DNA from 2 places in the Cryobacterium sp. 10S3 genome. Region 2 is predicted to be linked to the other one. Evidence: riboswitches for the same ligand, from Rfam matches in the RefSeq annotation. Region 2 holds a riboswitch; the other holds the start of a gene.
The links. Region 2 has a riboswitch for magnesium ahead of RHM57_RS10260 (Nramp family divalent metal transporter). Riboswitches for the same ligand answer to the same signal wherever they lie in the genome.
Positions count from the first base shown of each region.

Region 1 (3,410 bases), 2.0 Mb from region 2:
TACCCGCTGGTCCGTGAACTGGCCGTCGACGGTGTCCCCGTAACGGTGACCTGCCGGGTGTTGCGCTTCTCCAAACAAGCGTTCTACCAGTGGAAGCGCAACCCTATCTCCCAGCGCGATTGGGACACCAACGCCGCCTGGGATATCCACCGGGACGACCCTGCGTTCGGCTACCGGTTCATCGCCGACGAGCTCCACCAGGCGGGCCTCAGCGCCGGCGAGAACCGGGTCTGGCGGCTGTGCTCGCAGCAGCGGCTCTGGTCCGTGTTCGCGAAGAAACGCGGCCTCACCCGTAAGGCCGGCCCGCCCGTCCACGACGATCTCGTCGAGCGGAAATTCACCGCGACACGCCCGAACCAGCTTTGGCTGACCGACATCACCGAACACCGCACCGACGAGGGCAAGCTCTACCTCTGCGCGATCAAAGACGTCTACTCGAACAAGATCGTCGGCTACTCCATCGACTCCCGAATGAAAGCATCCCTGGCCGTCGCAGCGGCCCGCAACGCGATCGGCCAGCGCACCATCGACGGCACGATCCTGCACTCGGACCGAGGCTCTCAATTCCGCTCCAACGCGTTCCTTCGGGTGCTGAAGAACAACGGCATCACCGGGTCGATGGGTCGCGTCGGCGCCTGCGGCGATAACGCCGCGATGGAGTCGTTCTTCGCCCTGCTGCAGAAGAACGTCCTGGACCGGCAGCGGTGGTCAACCCGGGAAGAACTGCGCCTGGCGATGGTGGTCTGGATCGAGAGGACCTACCACCGCAAGCGCCGACAACGCCGCCTCGGCAAGCTCACCCCGATCGAGTTTGAGACAATAAACGTGGCCCTCAAGGCCGCCTGAAACCACTAACCCTTTGAGTCAACTGAACTCGGGGCAGTCCCCAGCGGCATGAGCAAATCTGTGACGAACGACCGCCTCGAAGTGGATACGACGTCCTTGGTGTCCATGTTTGCTGATAGTTCGAGTCTGCTCGGCGGGCTGAACGAGGTCGAAGTCGCGTCACCGGTGTCGCCAGCTTCGGGGGACGACTCGGTCCGCGACAACCAGCCGGGCCGGAGTGAGGGGTCTTGGCGCCGTGCGCTTTGGTGACGATCCCAGGCCTCTTCAACGTCCAGTCGACGGTCGGAGCGGACAACGCGCGGTAGGTGACGCAGTTCCGTCAGTACCCCTTGAGTGAGCGGCATCCAGCCCGGTTCGCAGGGCGTGAGGACCATGTCTGGTGCGATCCGGAAGAGATTTAGTCGGTGAGCGGCCAGACGCGCCTGGGCGGTGAACGTCGGGTCCGTCATCGTGCCGAGAGGAAGGTCAGGCCCGGGATCAGACCGGGAACCGGCTGCGACCTGGTTCGCGTTCAGTGGCAGCAGGATGAGTGATCCGAATGAGTGCATCCCTGTCCTCTGCTTCCTCAAGTCTTGGTCTCGACTTAGGTCCTCGCCCTTGGCGTTCTGGTCTTTCCGGGTCCGATGAAGGGTTGGACCGGGGGATCTAGTCGAGTTGAGCACTTTAGAACGCGGCGCGCTAGCAAGGTAAAGCTATCCATGTTGCCGCGCCGCCCAGACGGCGGCCGTTTAACGTCGCGGCAAGGTGAACGCTTGTGGAACATTGACAGCCGCGATTGCTTCTGTTGGGGTCTCCGCGTACAGTCATCTTTGCAGGGCGCCGTTCGTTAGCTGAGGCTCCTTTGTGGATATAAGCCAGCGACCCCCAACGTCCAGAGACGCCCCGGGTCAGGACAGGTTTTCCCGGAACAAGGGATTGCCCCGATTGGCTCCCGGTTTCCGGGTTAACGCCGCAAAGTGCCAAAGGTCTTACGAGGAGAGGTTACCTCGGCCGGTCTGGTCGGACTCTTCGTGTGCGCTGAGCAAAGCGGAGGGAGCACGTCAATGAGCGAGAGCCATAGACCCTACCTCCTGCCGACCACGCGCACCAGGTAGCAGTCTGCCTGCACACGCCTTTCTGGTGGCGTGCCCCGCGGTGATCGCATCCCGGCCAGGTCATATATTCTCGCCCGGCCCTGTGGTTTCCGCGGTGTTCCCGACATCGCCGGCCCTCGTGGGGCCGCGTTTGATCGGCTCCCGGATCCTGTCTTTTCATTTCCTGCAGAAAGTTCACCATGGATACAACGTCAAACCTCGTTCCTCCGACCGGGCCCGTGTCAGCGGTCCTGGATTCCGCGCACGTGGGCGATATTGAAGGGGCCATGGGCACGATTCGACTCGGCGATGATGCGCCGCGGCGGGGCGTGCGGGCAAAACTGCGTACCCTTTTGGCCATTCTGGGTCCTGGACTGATTGTGATGGTCGGCGACAACGACGCTGGCGCGTTTGGGACCTACACGCAAGCTGGCCAAAATTATGGGACCACATTGCTGTGGACGTTGCTGCTGCTGGTACCTGTCCTCTACGTGAACCAGGAAATGGTGTTGCGGTTGGGGGTGGTCACGGGGGTGGGCCATGCCCGGCTCATCTTGGAACGTTTTGGAAAGTTCTGGGGAGCCTTCAGCGTCATTGACCTGTTCATCCTGAACGCGCTCACCATCGTGACCGAATTCATCGGTATCAGTTTGGGCTTGCAGTATCTGGGCATCCCCCAAATTCCCGGCGTAATTGTTGCAGCCGTGCTCGTGCTCGGCGCCGTCAGCACCGGGTCTTTTAAACGGTTCGAACGCGTCAGCATGGTTCTTGTTGCCGGGTCCCTCTTGTTGGTCCCCATTTTCTTTCTGTCGGGTCCGAATCTGGGCGAGATGGCGACCAATTTTGTGCTCCCCGGGATGCCACCCGGGTCCCAACTTTCCACGGTGATGCTGCTCATCATCGGGATCGTCGGCACGACCGTCGCCCCGTGGCAGTTGTTCTTCCAACAGTCCTATGTCATTGACAAGCGCATCACGCCCCGGTTCATGAATTACGAAAAGGTCGACTTGTGGATCGGGATCTTGATGGTCATCGTCGGTGCGGCCGCGATCATCGGCTTCACGTCCGCCACCTTCACGGGCCGGCCCGAATTCGGCAACTTCACTGACGCACTCGGGGTCGCAGAAGGCCTCGGCAAGTTTGTCGGACGTGGCGTGGGAGTGATGTTCGCGATCGCGTTGATCGACGCGTCCATTATTGGTGCGGCCGCAGTAGGTTTGTCTACTTCATACGCGTTGGGCGACGTGTTGGGGTTGAAGCACTCCCTGCACCGCAAACCGTGGGAAGCGAAGGGCTTCTACGCCGTATTCGCTGCCCTCCTCGCCCTGGCAGCCACGATTGTTCTGATTCCCGGTGCGCCGCTGGGACTCTTGACCGTGGGAGTACAGACTCTCGCCGGGGTGCTGCTACCTTCAGCCACGGTCTTCCTCTTATTGCTCTGCAACGACAAAGACGTGCTGGGCCCCTGGGTCAACGGCAAATGGTTGAACC
Region 1 covers NZ_CP133773.1:4,211,884-4,215,293, forward strand. Annotated here, with positions in the region: one part of gene RHM57_RS19420 (IS3 family transposase) at 1-846, shown strand, start outside; M-box (ykoK) riboswitch at 1,662-1,831, shown strand; gene RHM57_RS19425 (Nramp family divalent metal transporter) at 2,186-3,410, shown strand, end outside.
Region 1: it holds a riboswitch for magnesium, as region 2 does, so the genes downstream of both, RHM57_RS19425 (Nramp family divalent metal transporter) here and RHM57_RS10260 (Nramp family divalent metal transporter) in region 2, are expected to answer to the same signal.

Region 2 (3,410 bases):
GCGAGTTTGGCAAGTTGTTTTCCTTGGCTGTCGACCACGGCATGGCGCAGGAGTTGGGAAAGACGGAGAGCGGATTTAGTTGTTGTTGGAACGGGAGAGTTAGACACAGTGGCTTCTTTCACGAACAAGGCTAGGTAGAGGTGGCACGTTGTCGGGGTGGTATTGAGAATATGGTGCTCGCGGCTAGTGGCCCAGTGCGAGCTGGATGACGCGGACGACGACTAGGACCATAGCGAGGATCAGGTAGGCGCGCAGCACGCCCAATCCGATGGTCCGACCGGTGGAGAGCTCCGGGCGGGCGAGGAGGGTGAGGGGTGGCATCCGCCAACGGAGACGTTGACTGTGTTCCATCGGGAGCACCGCATCACCGGCCGGGCGTCGCCGGCGAAGGACCAGGGCGGTCGCTCCGACAAGAATTCCCAAGACGCTGCCCCCGCCGAGGATGGACAAGATTGTCTCTCCCGTGATGTCTGGGAAGAGAACGCTGGCTGTGAGGATGATGGAAAGCATGACCAGCACGGCGACGACAACAGACGTGAACAGGTTCAACCATTTGCCGTTGACCCAGGGGCCCAGCACGTCTTTGTCGTTGCAGAGCAATAAGAGGAAGACCGTGGCTGAAGGTAGCAGCACCCCGGCGAGAGTCTGTACTCCCACGGTCAAGAGTCCCAGCGGCGCACCGGGAATCAGAACAATCGTGGCTGCCAGGGCGAGGAGGGCAGCGAATACGGCGTAGAAGCCCTTCGCTTCCCACGGTTTGCGGTGCAGGGAGTGCTTCAACCCCAACACGTCGCCCAACGCGTATGAAGTAGACAAACCTACTGCGGCCGCACCAATAATGGACGCGTCGATCAACGCGATCGCGAACATCACTCCCACGCCACGTCCGACAAACTTGCCGAGGCCTTCTGCGACCCCGAGTGCGTCAGTGAAGTTGCCGAATTCGGGCCGGCCCGTGAAGGTGGCGGACGTGAAGCCGATGATCGCGGCCGCACCGACGATGACCATCAAGATCCCGATCCACAAGTCGACCTTTTCGTAATTCATGAACCGGGGCGTGATGCGCTTGTCAATGACATAGGACTGTTGGAAGAACAACTGCCACGGGGCGACGGTCGTGCCGACGATCCCGATGATGAGCAGCATCACCGTGGAAAGTTGGGACCCGGGTGGCATCCCGGGGAGCACAAAATTGGTCGCCATCTCGCCCAGATTCGGACCCGACAGAAAGAAAATGGGGACCAACAAGAGGGACCCGGCAACAAGAACCATGCTGACGCGTTCGAACCGTTTAAAAGACCCGGTGCTGACGGCGCCGAGCACGAGCACGGCTGCAACAATTACGCCGGGAATTTGGGGGATGCCCAGATACTGCAAGCCCAAACTGATACCGATGAATTCGGTCACGATGGTGAGCGCGTTCAGGATGAACAGGTCAATGACGCTGAAGGCTCCCCAGAACTTTCCAAAACGTTCCAAGATGAGCCGGGCATGGCCCACCCCCGTGACCACCCCCAACCGCAACACCATTTCCTGGTTCACGTAGAGGACAGGTACCAGCAGCAGCAACGTCCACAGCAATGTGGTCCCATAATTTTGGCCAGCTTGCGTGTAGGTCCCAAACGCGCCAGCGTCGTTGTCGCCGACCATCACAATCAGTCCAGGACCCAGAATGGCCAAAAGGGTACGCAGTTTTGCCCGCACGCCCCGCCGCGGCGCATCATCGCCGAGTCGAATCGTGCCCATGGCCCCTTCAATATCGCCCACGTGCGCGGAATCCAGGACCGCTGACACGGGCCCGGTCGGAGGAACGAGGTTTGACGTTGTATCCATGGTGAACTTTCTGCAGGAAATGAAAAGACAGGATCCGGGAGCCGATCAAACGCGGCCCCACGAGGGCCGGCGATGTCGGGAACACCGCGGAAACCACAGGGCCGGGCGAGAATATATGACCTGGCCGGGATGCGATCACCGCGGGGCACGCCACCAGAAAGGCGTGTGCAGGCAGACTGCTACCTGGTGCGCGTGGTCGGCAGGAGGTAGGGTCTATGGCTCTCGCTCATTGACGTGCTCCCTCCGCTTTGCTCAGCGCACACGAAGAGTCCGACCAGACCGGCCGAGGTAACCTCTCCTCGTAAGACCTTTGGCACTTTGCGGCGTTAACCCGGAAACCGGGAGCCAATCGGGGCAATCCCTTGTTCCGGGAAAACCTGTCCTGACCCGGGGCGTCTCTGGACGTTGGGGGTCGCTGGCTTATATCCACAAAGGAGCCTCAGCTAACGAACGGCGCCCTGCAAAGATGACTGTACGCGGAGACCCCAACAGAAGCAATCGCGGCTGTCAATGTTCCACAAGCGTTCACCTTGCCGCGACGTTAAACGGCCGCCGTCTGGGCGGCGCGGCAACATGGATAGCTTTACCTTGCTAGCGCGCCGCGTTCTAAAGTGCTCAACTCGACTAGATCCCCCGGTCCAACCCTTCATCGGACCCGGAAAGACCAGAACGCCAAGGGCGAGGACCTAAGTCGAGACCAAGACTTGAGGAAGCAGAGGACAGGGATGCACTCATTCGGATCACTCATCCTGCTGCCACTGAACGCGAACCAGGTCGCAGCCGGTTCCCGGTCTGATCCCGGGCCTGACCTTCCTCTCGGGACGATGACGGACCCGACGTTCACCGCCCAGGCGCGTCTGGCCGCTCACCGACTAAATCTCTTCCGGATCGCACCAGACATGGTCCTCACGCCCTGCGAACCGGGCTGGATGCCGCTCACTCAAGGGGTACTGACGGAACTGCGTCACCTACCGCGCGTTGTCCGCTCCGACCGTCGACTGGACGTTGAAGAGGCCTGGGATCGTCACCAAAGCGCACGGCGCCAAGACCCCTCACTCCGGCCCGGCTGGTTGTCGCGGACCGAGTCGTCCCCCGAAGCTGGCGACACCGGTGACGCGACTTCGACCTCGTTCAGCCCGCCGAGCAGGCTCGAACTATCAGCAAACATGGACACCAAGAACGTCGTATCCACTTCGAGGCGGTCGTTCGTCACAGATCTGCTCATGCCGCTGCTGTCCGACCGGCAAACCATACTTCTCATGGCAGATCCGCACGTTATTGCTCAACTACGGATCGTTCTCAACGACAGCAATGCTCGGCAGACCCGTGACGCTGAACTCCCGACCGGGCAACTCCTCCGATACGACTTCGACCGCAACCTGCACCCCCTCAACCCCTTGGGAAGCTCCCTCTAACCGGCGATCTCCAGTTCTCCACGCTGGTAGCCGCCACTCCAGCACGACGCTGCCAAGCGTGCCAGCGATGCCAACACCGAGCAAACTGGCAGCTGAGGCGCTGTCGACCGGCGTCTTCGCCGATATCCAAGTGGTGCTTTCCCACGAGTGGTGATGAATGCA
Region 2 covers NZ_CP133773.1:2,204,617-2,208,026, forward strand. Annotated here, with positions in the region: gene RHM57_RS10255 (magnesium transporter MgtE N-terminal domain-containing protein) at 1-107, opposite strand, end outside; gene RHM57_RS10260 (Nramp family divalent metal transporter) at 184-1,767, opposite strand; M-box (ykoK) riboswitch at 2,122-2,291, opposite strand; gene RHM57_RS10265 (hypothetical protein) at 2,658-3,248, shown strand.